3 regions of the Amycolatopsis sp. NPDC058278 genome follow, and region 2 is predicted to be linked to each of the others. Evidence: riboswitches for the same ligand, from Rfam matches in the RefSeq annotation. Region 2 holds a riboswitch; each other region holds the start of a gene.
What was found. A riboswitch is a leader RNA that binds a small molecule or an ion and turns the genes downstream of it on or off. The one in region 2 is predicted to bind thiamine pyrophosphate.
Positions count from the first base shown of each region.

Region 1 (4,441 bases), on a different contig from region 2:
GGCGTCCAGGATCACCGGAACGCCCGCCCGCGAAACGATCAGCTCGATGTTGTGCGGATTGCGGATGCCGAGACCGGTGCCGATCGGCGCGCCCAGCGGCATCACCGCGGCGCAGCCGGCTTCCTCCAGGCGCAGCGCGAGCACCGGGTCGTCGTTCGTGTAGGCGAACACGGTGAACCCGTCGGCGGCCAGCCGTTCGGCGGCGTCGAGCGTCTCGAACGGGTCCGGCAGCAGCGTCCGGTCGTCGGCGTGCACCTCGAGCTTGATCAGGTCGGTCTCCAGCGCCTCCCGCGCGAGCTGCGCGGTGAGCACGGCTTCGGCGGCCGTCCGGCAGCCCGCCGTGTTCGGCAGCAGTTCGATGCCGAGCCTGTTGAGGAGCTCGAGGACGCCGGAGCCGCCTTCGGCGTCGGCGCGGCGCATGGCGACGGTGGTCAGCTCGGTGCCGGACGCGACCAGCGCGCGTTCCAGCACGGCGAGGTTGGCCGCGCCGCCGGTGCCGATGATCAGCCGGGACGTCAGCTTGCAGGTGCCGATGACCAGCGGTGCTTCGTCCATGTCAGCCTCCCTGTACCGCGGTGAGCACGTCGAGGACCGCCCCCTTGGGCACGGCGGTGGCCGCCCAGTCGGCGCGGCGGACGACGACGCCGTCGACCGCGACGGCGATGCCGGGTCGCTGGCCGCCCGAAGCGTCGAGGACGTCGGCGACGGTCGCGTCGTCCGGGAACGCCGTCCACGCGCCGTTGAGCTTGATCTCCATCACACGTGCTCCTTCTGGTGCAGGCGGGCGGGGGATGCCGCTTCGGTGCCTTCGGGCGGCTTCTCCCCCTCGAGCCAGGCGACCACGGCGTCCGCGGTCACCGGGGCCATCAGCAGGCCGTTGCGGTGGTGCCCGGTCGCGGCAAAAACACTGCCGTCCAGGACGCCGAGGTACGGCAGCGCGTCCCGGCTGCCGGCCCGCAGGCCGGCGGCGGTCTCGGTCAGCTCGTACTCGGTGATCGCGGGGAAGACGCGTTCGGCGCCTTCGAGCAGCTCGCGCACGCCGCGAGCGGTGACGGCCTGGTCGAAGCCGGCCTCGTACTGGGTGGCGCCGAGGACCAGCTCCTGGTCGCCGCGCGGGACGAGGTAGATCGGGCGCCCTTCGACGACGGCGCGGACGGTGTGCGTGGGCGGCGGCAAGCAGCCGCGACGGGGCCTGAGCCGGAGGATTTCGCCCTTGAGCGGGCGGACGGCGTCGGCGAGCGCCGGGTGCAGCCGCCCGGTCCAGGCACCCGCGGCGAGCACGACGGCTTCGGTGTCCGGGAGTTCTTCGACGCGCTCGCGGACGAACCGGACCTGGTGGTTGACGCAGGCCGCGTACAGCGCCTCGAGCAGTTTCCGGTTGTCCACGGCCAGGTCACCGGGCACGTGGAGTCCACTTCGGACGGACCCGGCACCGGGTTCGAGCCGCTTGACCTCCCGCCCGGTGAGCCTCTCGGCCGCGCGGCCGAGCGAGTGCAGGTGGCCGGCCAGGATGTCCAGGTAGCCGGCGTCGGCGCGGTCGAAGGCGACGACGAGCGTCCCGTGCCCGGCCAGCCCCGGGTCGGCGCCCTCTTTGCCGAGGTCACGCGCGAAATCCGGCCACCGTCTGAGCGACTCTTCGCCGAGGCGGAGGACGTCCTCCTCGCCCGGCCACGCCTCGGTGACCGGGGCGAGCATGCCGCCGGCCAGCCAGGACGCCCCACCGCGGACGGGTTCGGGGTCGTAGAGGGTGACTTGGTGGCCTTTCGCGGCGGCGCGCCACGCGGCGGACAGGCCGATCACGCCGCCGCCCACCACTGCCAGGTTCGTCATGGAATCACGCTCCCTGCGCCGGCATGACCCGGATCAGGTTCCACGGTCGGAGCGGCAGCTCCCTCTCAGCCCGTTCCTCGGGCTCCCGTGCGGACAACCCCACCCTACTGTGCCGTTGGTTGATAATCCAACCGCAGTCACGGCCGGATGGCTTTCGCGGCAATGGCACGTAGCGCTCGACGGCCGGCCTACTTTTGGTCGGATTATCAACGTGCACGGTACGGTCGCCGCTATGCCCGCCCTCTCCGGTGACAAGATCCGCGCCCGCCTCGACGCGGCGCGCCTGTACCTCTGCACGGATGCCCGCACGGACCGCGGCGACCTGGCCGCCTTCGCCGACGCGGCCCTCGCGGGCGGCGTCGACATCGTCCAGCTGCGCGACAAGACCGGCGCCCTGGAGGCCGCCGGCGAGATCGCGGCGCTGGAGGTGCTGGCGGAGGCGTGTGCCCGCCACGGAGCGTTGCTGTCGGTGAACGACCGGGCCGACGTGGCGCTGGCCGTGGGGGCCGACGTGCTGCACCTGGGCCAGGACGACATCCCGGTGCCGCTGGCCCGCCGGATCCTGGGCGACGAGGTGGTGATCGGCCGCTCGACGCACGCGCTCGACCAGGCCCTCGCGGCGGCCGCGGAGCCCGGGGTGGATTACTTCTGCACGGGCCCGTGCTGGCCGACGCCGACGAAGCCGGGCCGCCCGGCGCCGGGCCTGGACCTGGTGCGCGCGACGGCGGCCTGGGCCCCCGACCGGCCGTGGTTCGCGATCGGCGGCATCGACGGGCCGCGGCTCGGCGAGGTCCTCGACGCGGGAGCGTCCCGGATCGTGGTGGTCCGGGCGATCACCGAGGCCGAGGACCCCGAGGCCGCGGCGCGCGAACTGCGCGCCCGCCTCCCCTGAGTCACGGGGTCGGCGTCGTCGCGGCGCCCTTGCTGGTCGGCGGGGTTGCCGACGTCGCCGGCGCCGAGGTCGACGGCTGGTCGGCCGTCGTGCTCGGGGTGGTCGTCGGGGTCTGCGACGACGTCGTCGGCGGGGTCGAGGTGCCCGTCGGGGTCGTGGACGTGTCCGTCGGCGCCACCTGCGTGTCGTCCGTGCTGGGTGCCGGTGTCGTCGCCGGGGTCTTGTCCTCGTGACCGGAGCCGCCGGTGAAGATCTTGCCGATGCTCGGGCCCGTGCCGCCACCGATCTGGGTGCCCGTCGCCGACTCGAAGCCGACGATCGACAGGATCGCCACCGCGAACGCCGCCACGCTCGTGCCGATGATCAGCGGCCAGCGCAGTTTCCGCAGCCGCGCCGACAGCCGTGACGGCTCTTCCTCCGGCGGTTTCAGCTGGACCGTCGGCTGGTCGGTGATCGGCACGTCCGGCGGCCCCTCGGCCGGCCCGCGCCGCCGGATGCCCGACGTCGCCAGCTGGCGCGCCCTGAGCGCCGCCTCACGGGTGCGCTGCAGCGAGCGCAGGTACAGCTCGCTGCCGACCGTCGACACCACGCTCGCCACGCCGGCGCCGGCCACCGTGCCCGCCACGCCGAGTGTCGAGCCGAGCAGCGCCGCGGTCACCGCCGCCAGCGCCGCCGCCAGGACCTGCGCGATCCGCAGGCCCGACTTCTCTTCCTTCTCTTCCGAAGCCGCTACGTTCTCCTTGCTCATGATCCCGATCTAGGTAGTCCGTGTTCTCCCCTGTCCAACGTCTAAGGCGCGTGAGGCACTCCCCTCGTTGCCGCAGCGTGAGGAGGACCACTCCGTCTGTCCATATTAGACACTCCAATTCGAACGTTTTCTTGACATACTCGGCACATGGAACTGGTGACGATCTCTGACATCGAGGCCGCCGCGAAGCGCGTCGAAGATGTCGCCGTACGCACACCCCTGCTGCTCCAGACCTGGGATCCCCGCAAGACCCTGTGGCTCAAACCCGAAAGCCTGCAACCGGTCGGCGCGTTCAAGGTGCGCGGCGCGTTCAACGCCATCGCCGCCCTCGACGACGCGGCCCGCGCCCGCGGGGTCATCGCGTACTCCAGCGGCAACCACGCGCAGGCAGTCGCGTACGCGGCGCAGCGGTACGGCGTGCCCGCGGTGATCGTCGTGCCGGACGTCGCGCCGCGGATCAAGGTCGAGGCCACCCGTTCGTACGGCGCCGAGGTCATCGAGGTCCCGATCGGCGAGCACGAGGGGAAAGCGCGTGAACTGGCCGTCGAACGCGGGCTGACCCTCGTCCCGCCGTTCGACCACGCGGCCATCATCGCCGGGCAGGGCACGGCGGGGCTGGAGATCGCCGAGGATCTCCCGGACGTCGAGGTCGTGCTCGTCCCGATCAGCGGCGGCGGGCTGGCGGCGGGGGTCGGCACCGCGATCAAGGCCCGCTGCCCGCAGGCGAAGGTGATCGGGGTCGAGCCGGCGCTGGCCGCGGACGTCGCCGACAGCCTCCAGCGGGGCGAACTGGTCCGGTGGCCGCAGGCCGACCGCGCCCGCACGATCGCCGACGGCCTGCGCTCGCAACCGTCGGAACTGACCTTCGCCCATTTGCGCGAGGTCGTCGACCGGATGGTCACGGTCACCGAGGACGAGATCCGCGAGGCCGTCCGCGTCCTCGCCCGCAAGGCCCGGCTGGTGGCCGAGCC
Region 1 is NZ_JBHVXZ010000014.1:10,718-15,158, forward strand. Features, by position in the region: gene ACFVYA_RS09575 (thiazole synthase) at 1-555, opposite strand, end outside; gene thiS (sulfur carrier protein ThiS) at 557-757, opposite strand; gene thiO (glycine oxidase ThiO) at 757-1,830, opposite strand; TPP riboswitch at 1,824-1,929, opposite strand; gene thiE (thiamine phosphate synthase) at 2,063-2,722, shown strand; gene ACFVYA_RS09595 (hypothetical protein) at 2,724-3,470, opposite strand; gene ACFVYA_RS09600 (threonine/serine dehydratase) at 3,618-4,441, shown strand, end outside.
Region 1: linked by a shared signal. The riboswitch ahead of thiO (glycine oxidase ThiO) and the one ahead of ACFVYA_RS19170 (thiamine ABC transporter substrate binding subunit) in region 2 are both predicted to bind thiamine pyrophosphate.

Region 2 (4,441 bases):
CGAGCATCAGCAACGCGCACGCCGCGTACGCCATCTGGTTGTTCAGCTCCCCCGGGCGCGCCATCAGCGTCGCGACCGCGACCGGCAGCGTCGGCGCCGTGGGCCGGGCGAGGAAGCTCGTCGCGCCGAATTCGCCCAGGGCCACGACGAAGCCGAAGCCCGCCGCCGCGACCAGCGGCCGCAGCGTCAGCGGCAGGTCGATCTCCCGCCACACCCGCAGCGGGCTCGCCCCGAGCGTCGAGGCGGCCTGCCGCAGCCGGACGTCGACCGAGCGCAGCACCGGCAGCACCATCCGCACGATCAGCGGGATGATCACCAGCGCCTGGGCCAGCGGCACCAGGTAGGGCGACGTCCGCAGGTCGCCGGGCAGCGCGTCGAGCGTCACCAGGTAGCCGAACCCGACGGTCACCGCGGACACCCCGAGCGGCAGCATCAGGACGGCGTCCATCGTCTCGCCCAGGCCGCGCGCGGCCCGTGCCGGCGAGCGCCGCAGCGCCACCAGCACGACGGACGCGAGCACACCGACGACCATCGCGAGCAGCGTCGCGTCGATGGCCACCTTCAGCGAGTTCAGCGCGGCGTCCCAGCCGGACACCTGGAGCGCGCCCTTCTCGCCGGTGCTCGTCAGTGCCCGGTACCCCGCGAGGCTCCAGCCGTCCTCAGTGGACACCGATTCGGCGAGGAGCGCGACGATCGGCGTCACCAGCGACGCGAGCACGACCCCCGCGGCGCCGACGACCCACCACTCGCCGCCCCTCGGCGGCCGTGCGCCGCCGGAACCGATCCGGGCGCCTTCCTTGCGCCGGCGCGCCAGCCCGCCGAGCACCAGCGCGGCGACCACGGCCGCGAACTGGATCAGCGAAAGCGCGGCCGCGCCGGAGAGGTCCAGGAGGTCGACCGTCCGCAGGTAGATCTCGGTTTCCAGGGTCCGGTAGCGGGCTCCGCCGAGGATCAGGACGACCCCGAAGCTGGTGGCGCAGAACAGGAACACGACGGCCGCGGCGGACGCGATCGCGGGCGCCAGCGCGGGCAGCGTCACCGATCGGAAGGCCCGCCACGGCGACGCACCCAGCGCGCGGGCGGCGTCGGTCGTCCGCGAATCCAGCCGCGCCCACAGCCCGGCGACGGTCCGCGCGACGACGGCGACGTTGAAGAAGGCGTTGGCCAGCACGATCGGCAGCACGCCGCCGTCCGGCCACAGCGCCCGGAACGCCAGCCCGACGACCACGGTCGGCAGCACGAACGGCACCAGCACCAGCGTCCGCGCCAGGCCCACGCCGGGCAGCCGCACCCGCGCCAGCAGGAACGCCACCGGCAGCCCGGCCAGCACGGCGACCACCGTCGACGCGGCCGCGCTCGCGACGGTGAACCCGGCCAGCTGCCAGGTCCGCGCGTCGCCGAGCACGACGTCGAGGCCACCCGCGGCGAACCCGCGGCCGATGATCGCCAGCACCGGCCAGGCGAAGAACACCACAAGGAACCCGATCGGGGCCAGCCCGAGCAGCGCCAGCCCGAGCCCGCGGGCGGTCCGCGGCGGAGCCGTTGCGCGCCGGAGGCTCCGGGGCGGCGTCCCGGGTGTCACTGCACGAGCGTGCGCCATTCGCCGATCCACTTCTCGCGTCCGGCCTGCACCTGGTCCGCGGGCAGCGTCTGCGGCTTCTGCGGCAGCGGCGCGACCTGGGCCCAGCCGGCGGGCAGGTCGACGCCCTGGCGCGCCGGGTAGACGTACATGTTGGCCGCGACCGTGGCCTGGAACTGCTGCGAGAGCAGGAAGTCGACGACCTTGCGGGCGTTCTCGACCTGCTTGCCGTTCGCCAGCACGCCGGCGTACTCGACCTGCCGGTAGCAGGTGTCGAGCAGCGCCTTGGTGCGCGGCTTCCCGTCGTCGCCGACTTCGGCGGCCGGCGACGACGCGTACGAGACGACGATCGGCCGCGGCCCCTTGCCGGACGAGCCGGAGAACTGCTTGGTGTAGGCCTCTTCCCAGCCGCTGACCACCTTGACGCCGTTGGCCTTCAGCTTCGTCCAGTAGTCCTTCCAGCCGGCCTCGCCGTACTTCGCGATGGTGCCGAGGAGGAACGCCAGGCCGGGCGAAGCCGTCGCCGGGTCCTCGGCGACCAGCAGGTCCTTGTACTTCGGGTCGGCCAGGTCGTCGTAGCTCGACGGCGCCGGGATCCCCTTGCCGGCGAAGTAGTTCGTGTCGACGTTGACGCAGACGTCGCCGACGTCGACCGCGGACAGCCGGTGCTCGGGGTCGACGGCGTAGCGCTGCGGCCCGCGGTCGGCTTCCGGGCTGGTGTAGGGCTCGAAGACGCCCTCGGCCAGCGCCCGCGAGGCGAAGGTGGAGTCGACGCCGTACGCGACGTCGCCGATCGGGTTGGCCTTCGTCAGCACGAGCTTGTTGGTCAGCGATCCGGCGTCGCCCTGCTTGAGCACGGAGACCTTGATGCCCGACTGCTTCTGGAAGGCGTCGAGCACCTCCTGCGGCGCGAGGAACGAATCGTGCGTCACGAGGGTGACGGTGGGCGTCTGCTGCGTGCCACCGTCACCGTCCGACAGCGAGCACGCCGCGGCGACGGCGCTGACGGCGGCAATGGCCGTCGCGGCGCGAACAGCCCTGCGTTTCATCTACCCTCCTGCACTTCGCCGGACGCGGGAGGGAAGCCCTCCCGTCGCCGGCATGATCCGGTCAGGTGCGAACGGTCGCGGGTGACCCCGCCTCTCAGCCCGGCTCACCGGACTCCCGTGGCAACCGTGCAGCGTAGTCCAGGACGGACGACCATGGAGACATGACGGAAATCTTGAGCGACTCCGAGGCCGACGGACAATTGGCCGCGGACTGGACGCGGTCCGGCGCGGTGATCTCCCGCGAGGTGGAGCTGGCGAGCTTCCCCCAGGCGATCGAGGTGGTGAACCGGGTGGCGGAACTCGCCGAGGCCGCCGACCACCACCCGGACATCGACATCCGCTGGCGCACGCTGACCTTCCGGCTCAGCACGCACTCGGCGGGCGGCTTGACGGCGAAGGACTTCGACCTCGCCGCGCAGATCGACGAGGTGCTGGCCGCAGTGTGATCTCGGCTACGCTGAGTGCACCTTCGCCCGGGTTCGGCGTCTCTCGGTTACCGCAACCTTCGGGAGGGAGACACAGATGACTCAGGCAATCGTGGTCGGCACGGCGGCGTTCGCGGCAATGGTGGCGGCAGCCGGCGGGGTGCTCTGGTTCACCGCCCGCAACCGCCGTCACCTGGACGGCTGAGAGTTCGATCACAGCTGTTAACGGGCGGCATGATCAGCGCGCTGTTCCTGCGGAAGCATCGGTTCGGCCCATAGGGAACGCCATGAACAGCACCGCCGCCCTCACCCCCGCCCAGCGCGCCTGGATCAACGCCCTCGCCCCCGCGGTGGTGCTGATCGTGATCGCGGTGCTGGGCCTGCTCGGCTAGTTCGCCAGGGCCTGCCGGATCTTCCGGATCCGGCGGGCTACCAGGTGATCTGCCCGGGCGGCGGGAACGCGGCCGGTGGCTCGTCACCGACGGACCAGTACTCCAGGCAGGACAGGCGCCCCTCCTCGGCGAACACGATGAGGCCGCCGTCCGGGACGTCGGCCTCCACCGCCACCGATTCCTTCTTCGGCCAGCGTGGGGTCACATCGTCCACGGCGAGGTCGATCGTGGGACAGCCGCAGCCGCAGCGGCCGACCACCCGGGCCGTGGTGGCCTGCGCGCGCAGTTCCGCGGCACCGGGGAAGTCCGCCGCGAGCAGCGTGTCCAGTGTCGTCCGCTCGTTCGGCGTGAGCGGGCGGGGCTCGGTCCGCGCCATCAGTAGCGGGACATGTTCGGGATCGTCTTTTCGGCGACCCCGATGAGGTCTTCGACCTTCGCCACATCGGCCGTCACGTCCTCGGCGGTCACCGAAGGCGCCTCGGAAGAACGGTAGGCGACTTCGTTGCGCCGGACCCGCATCCGGTTGAAGGGACGCAGAAGCGGCCCCAGCGGCGGATCGAGCTGCGCGAGAACCGCTTCGTAGACGGCGATGTGGCCCCCGCGGCTCGTTGCACGCAGGCCTTGGTTCTGCAGGACGGCCGCCAGCGACCGGCGGGCGCCGTCGTACGCCAGCGTGTAGGCGCCCTCCGGGTCCGAGGCCAGCAGCTGGCGTGCCGAAGCGACGTGCGTGCGGGCCCTGGCGAGCTCCGCTTCCGCGGCCTCCCGCGAAGCCGGGACGTGTTCGAGGGAACCGCGCGCGATGAGCGCGTCGATCGTGGCGCGGCCCTGGTTCCACCGGGTCATCGGGAAGTCTCCTGATCGAGGGGCAGCGGGACCAGCGGACGCTCACGCACGCTGGTGAGGAACGGATCCGTGCTGTCCGCCGTCCACGACGCCGGCGAGATCCGGTGGACGTTGACCTCGCGGCCCAGCCGCCGCGACACGCCCTCGGCCAGG
Region 2 is NZ_JBHVXZ010000033.1:33,124-37,564, reverse strand. Features, by position in the region: gene ACFVYA_RS19175 (ABC transporter permease) at 1-1,495, opposite strand, end outside; gene ACFVYA_RS19170 (thiamine ABC transporter substrate binding subunit) at 1,579-2,628, opposite strand; TPP riboswitch at 2,650-2,757, opposite strand; gene ACFVYA_RS19165 (4a-hydroxytetrahydrobiopterin dehydratase) at 2,790-3,074, shown strand; gene ACFVYA_RS19160 (hypothetical protein) at 3,483-3,821, opposite strand; gene ACFVYA_RS19155 (hypothetical protein) at 3,821-4,288, opposite strand; gene ACFVYA_RS19150 (ArsR family transcriptional regulator) at 4,285-4,441, opposite strand, start outside.

Region 3 (4,441 bases), on a different contig from region 2:
GTCGGACGCGCCCGCGTAGCCGACGCTGGTCGCGGTGAACGCGGGCTTCGCGGTGAGCGCGGCGGCGTTCGAGGCGTCCTGCGCGGTGACGGCGTCACGTGCGCGGGCGGCCGAGTCGTCGGAGCCGTCGTTGGTGAGGTCCGGGTCGGCGACCGCGTAGAGCTGGTAGGGCCGCCCGGTGAGCGACTGGAAGTCGACGTCCACCAGCACGGTCGTGGCGCCCGGGTCGGTGACGTAGGTCTTGCGGAGGCGCCAGCGGTGCTGGTCGTCGGTGACGGTCTGCTCGTAAGCCAGACTGTCGTCGTCGGTCCGCCGGACCTGCTGCGACTTCGCCGAGTAATCGGTGACGGCGAAGCTGCGGCCGTCCGTGACGACGAAGTCCATCGAGCGGATGCTGGGCGTGGACAGGTCCGGGTAGTAGACCTCGGACAGCTGCCCGCCCTGGAGGGTGAACCAGACGTTGCTGGACCGGTCGTGCGCGGTCCCGAAACCGGTTTTGTTCGCCGGTAGCCAGCTGGGATGGGCCCCGGGCGCACCGGGAGCCTCCCCTTGCGCCGCCGCGGTCGCCGGGATCAGACCGGTGACCAGCAGCCCGGCGACGGCGCCGAAGATGAGTTTGCGCATATCAACCCCACAGAAGATCGCTTCTGCACCGTTACAGAGCGACTTGGGAGTCTGCCGCCGATCCTTCACCGGCGCATGGTCCGATCCGGTGAACCACTGACCGTCACTGGTCCGCCGGCCCGGTTCACCAGCAGCGAACGGACTTCCCGCCGAACCGGGCGCAAACTTGTAGTACCTGCAACGCTGTAATCGAGGTGCGCATGGACGACGCGATGGACGCTTATTCGCGCGCGGTCAGCACGGTCGCCGAGACCGTCACCCCGCACGTCGCCGGGGTGCAGCTCGCGCGGGGCAGCGGCTCGGCCGTCGTCTTCGCCGACGACGGCCACCTGCTCACCAACGCCCACGTCGTCAGCGACCACCGGCGGGGAGCCGTCACCTTCGCCGACGGCAGCGAAGTGCCCTTCGACGTCGTCGGCGCCGATCCGCTGTCCGACCTCGCCGTGCTGCGGGCGCGGGGCGAGACACCGGCGGCCGCCGTGCTCGGCGACGCCGACCGGCTCGTCGTCGGGCAGCTCGTCGTCGCGGTCGGGAATCCGCTCGGGTTCTCCGGGACCGTCACCGCCGGGGTCGTCAGCGCGCTCGGGCGGGCGCTGCCGGTCCGGCAGGGGCGCACCACCCGCGTGATCGAGGACGTCATCCAGACCGACGCCGCCCTCAACCCCGGCAACTCCGGCGGCGCGCTCGCCGACTCCGCCGGCCGGGTCGTCGGCATCAACACCGCCGTCGCCGGGGTCGGGCTCGGGCTCGCCGTGCCGATCAACCCGACGACGCGGCGGATCATCGACACGCTCGTCGTCGAGGGCCGGGTGCGGCGCGCGTACCTCGGCGTCGTCGGCGTGCCCGCGCCACTGCCGGACGACATCGCCGAGCGCACCGGGCAGCGCGCCGGGCTGCGGGTGCGCGAAGTCGTGTCCGGCGGCCCGGCCGAGCGGGCGGGCCTGCGCTCCGGCGACCTCGTGCTGACCGTCGGACGCACCCGCGTCTCGGACGCCCAAGGCATCCAGCGGCAGCTGTTCGCGGAAGTGATCGGCACCGCACTGCCGATCACCGTGCTGCGCAACGGCGCCATGGTCGACGTCTACGCCACCCCGGCCGAACTGGTCGGGTGAGGTGACCTGACTTGAGTATCGCGCTCCGGCGTGGCATGGTCGGGGGCACAACAGCAACGCGGGAGCTCGCGCCATGGCGGGCTGAGAGGGTGACTTGCGTTTTCGCAGGCGTCACCGACCGCATGAACCTGACCGGGTAATGCCGGCGTAGGGAGTGAAAGTCGTTGACGACGCTAGAGAACAATGCTGCCGTAAAGGTGACCACCGGGCCGATCACGGGCTCGCACAAGGCCTACCAGCAGACCGAATCCGGGCTCCGCGTCCCCGTCCGGCGGATCGATCTCTCCAATGGTGAGCAGTTCGACGTTTACGACACTTCAGGCCCGTACACCGATCCGGACGTCGAGATCGACGTCCACAAAGGACTGCACCGGCTGCGCGCCGGGTGGGCCGACGGGCGTGAGCACAACACCCAGCTCGGCTGGGCCAAACAGGGCGTCATCACCCGCGAGATGGAGTACATCGCCGCGCGCGAACGGGTTTCGCCCGAATTCGTGCGCGACGAGGTCGCTCGCGGCCGCGCGGTGATCCCGGCCAACCGCAAGCACCCCGAGACCGAGCCGATGATCATCGGCAAGAACTTCCTGGTGAAGATCAACGCCAACATGGGCAACTCGGCCGTGTGGTCCTCGGTCGAGGAAGAGGTCGACAAGATGGTGTGGGCCACCCGCTGGGGCGCCGACACGATCATGGACCTGTCCACCGGCAAGCGGATCCACGAGACGCGGGAGTGGATCATCCGCAATTCGCCGGTCCCCGTCGGCACCGTGCCGATCTACCAGGCCCTCGAAAAGGTCGACGGGGAACCGGAAAAGCTGTCGTGGGAGGTGTACCGCGACACCATCATCGAGCAGTGCGAGCAGGGTGTCGACTACGTCACCGTGCACGCCGGCGTGCTGCTGCGCTACATCCCGCTGACCGCGCGGCGCGTCACCGGGATCGTCAGCCGCGGCGGGTCGATCATGGCCGCCTGGTGCCTCGCGCACCACCAAGAGTCCTTTTTGTACACGCACTTCGAGGAACTCTGCGAGATCCTCCGGCAGTACGACGTCACGTTCTCCCTGGGCGACGGCCTGCGTCCGGGCTCGATCGCCGACGCCAACGACCGCGCCCAGTTCGCCGAGCTGGAAACCCTCGGCGAGCTGACGCACATCGCGCGTTCGCACGACGTCCAGGTGATGATCGAAGGCCCCGGTCACGTGCCGATGCACAAGATCAAGGAGAACGTGGAGCTCGAGGAAAAGCTGTGCGGTGAAGCGCCGTTCTACACCCTCGGCCCGCTCGCGACGGACATCGCCCCGGCGTACGACCACATCACGTCGGCCATCGGCGCGGCGCAGATCGGCTGGTACGGCACGGCGATGCTGTGTTACGTGACGCCGAAGGAGCACCTGGGCCTGCCCAACCGCGACGACGTCAAAACGGGCGTGATCACGTACAAGATCGCCGCGCACGCCGCGGACCTGGCCAAGGGGCACAAGTACGCGCAGGAGTGGGACGACGAGCTGTCGAAGGCGCGCTTCGAGTTCCGCTGGAACGACCAGTTCAACCTGTCGCTGGACCCGGACACCGCACGCTCGTTCCACGACGAAACGCTGCCCGCCGAGCCGGCCAAGACCGCGCACTTCTGCTCGATGTGCGGCCCGAAGTTCTGCTCGATGCGGATCACGCAGGACGTCCGCAAGTACGCCGAAGAGCACGGGCTGTCCACTGTGGAGGCCATCGAGGCCGGCATGGCTTCGAAGTCGGCGGAGTTCACCGAGTCCGGCGGCCAGGTGTACCTGCCGGTGGTGCAGCCGTGACACCGAGGACCGCCCTCACCATCGCCGGATCGGACTCCGGCGGTGGTGCGGGCATCCAGGCCGACCTGCGGACCTTCTTCGCGCACGGGGTACACGGGCTCGTCGCGCTGACGGCGGTCACCGTGCAGAACTCGCTGGGCGTGCAGGGTTTCACGGAGATCCCGGCCGACGTCGTCACCGCGCAGATCAAGGCGGTGGCGTCGGACATGGGTGTCGACGCCGCGAAGACGGGCATGCTGGCGACGGCCGAGATCATCCGCTCGGTGGCGAAGACCCTGGACGAGGTCGAGGTCGGGCCGTTCGTGGTCGACCCGGTCGCGGCCTCGATGACGGGTGACCCGCTGCTGCGAGAGGACGCCCTGGAGGCGATCCGCACGGAGTTGTTCCCGCGCGCGACGCTGATCACGCCGAACCTCGACGAGGTCCGGCTGCTGACGGGCGTTTCGGTCGTGGACCCGGCTTCGCAGCGTTCGGCCGCCGAAGCCCTGCTGGAGTTCGGCTCGCAGTGGGTCCTGGTCAAGGGTGGCCACATGACGGGCACCGCGGACTGCGTGGACCTGCTCTCGGACGGCCGGGAGTTCATCTCCCTCAGCGGGCCGCGCTACGAGACGGAGAACACCCACGGCGGCGGCGACACCCTGGCGTCGGCGATCACGGCGTCGCTCGCGAAGGGCGCTTCGGTACCGGACGCCGTGGCGGCGGGGAAGAAGTTCATCGAGCGGTGCGTGGCGGAGGCCTATCCGCTGGGCGCCGGCGTGGGGCCGGTCTCGCCGTTCTGGGTGCTGAACCCGTAACTCGCGTGATCCAAGCCGGAACTCGCGTGATTGGAGCCGGAACTCGCGAGTTACGGCCTCAGTCACGCGAATCACGGCTGTACTCACGCGAATCACGGGTCAGCGGACC
Region 3 is NZ_JBHVXZ010000014.1:1,585-6,025, forward strand. Features, by position in the region: gene ACFVYA_RS09525 (glycoside hydrolase family 15 protein) at 1-624, opposite strand, end outside; gene ACFVYA_RS09530 (S1C family serine protease) at 825-1,736, shown strand; TPP riboswitch at 1,785-1,907, shown strand; gene thiC (phosphomethylpyrimidine synthase ThiC) at 1,901-3,538, shown strand; gene thiD (bifunctional hydroxymethylpyrimidine kinase/phosphomethylpyrimidine kinase) at 3,535-4,332, shown strand.
Region 3: linked by a shared signal. The riboswitch ahead of thiC (phosphomethylpyrimidine synthase ThiC) and the one ahead of ACFVYA_RS19170 (thiamine ABC transporter substrate binding subunit) in region 2 are both predicted to bind thiamine pyrophosphate.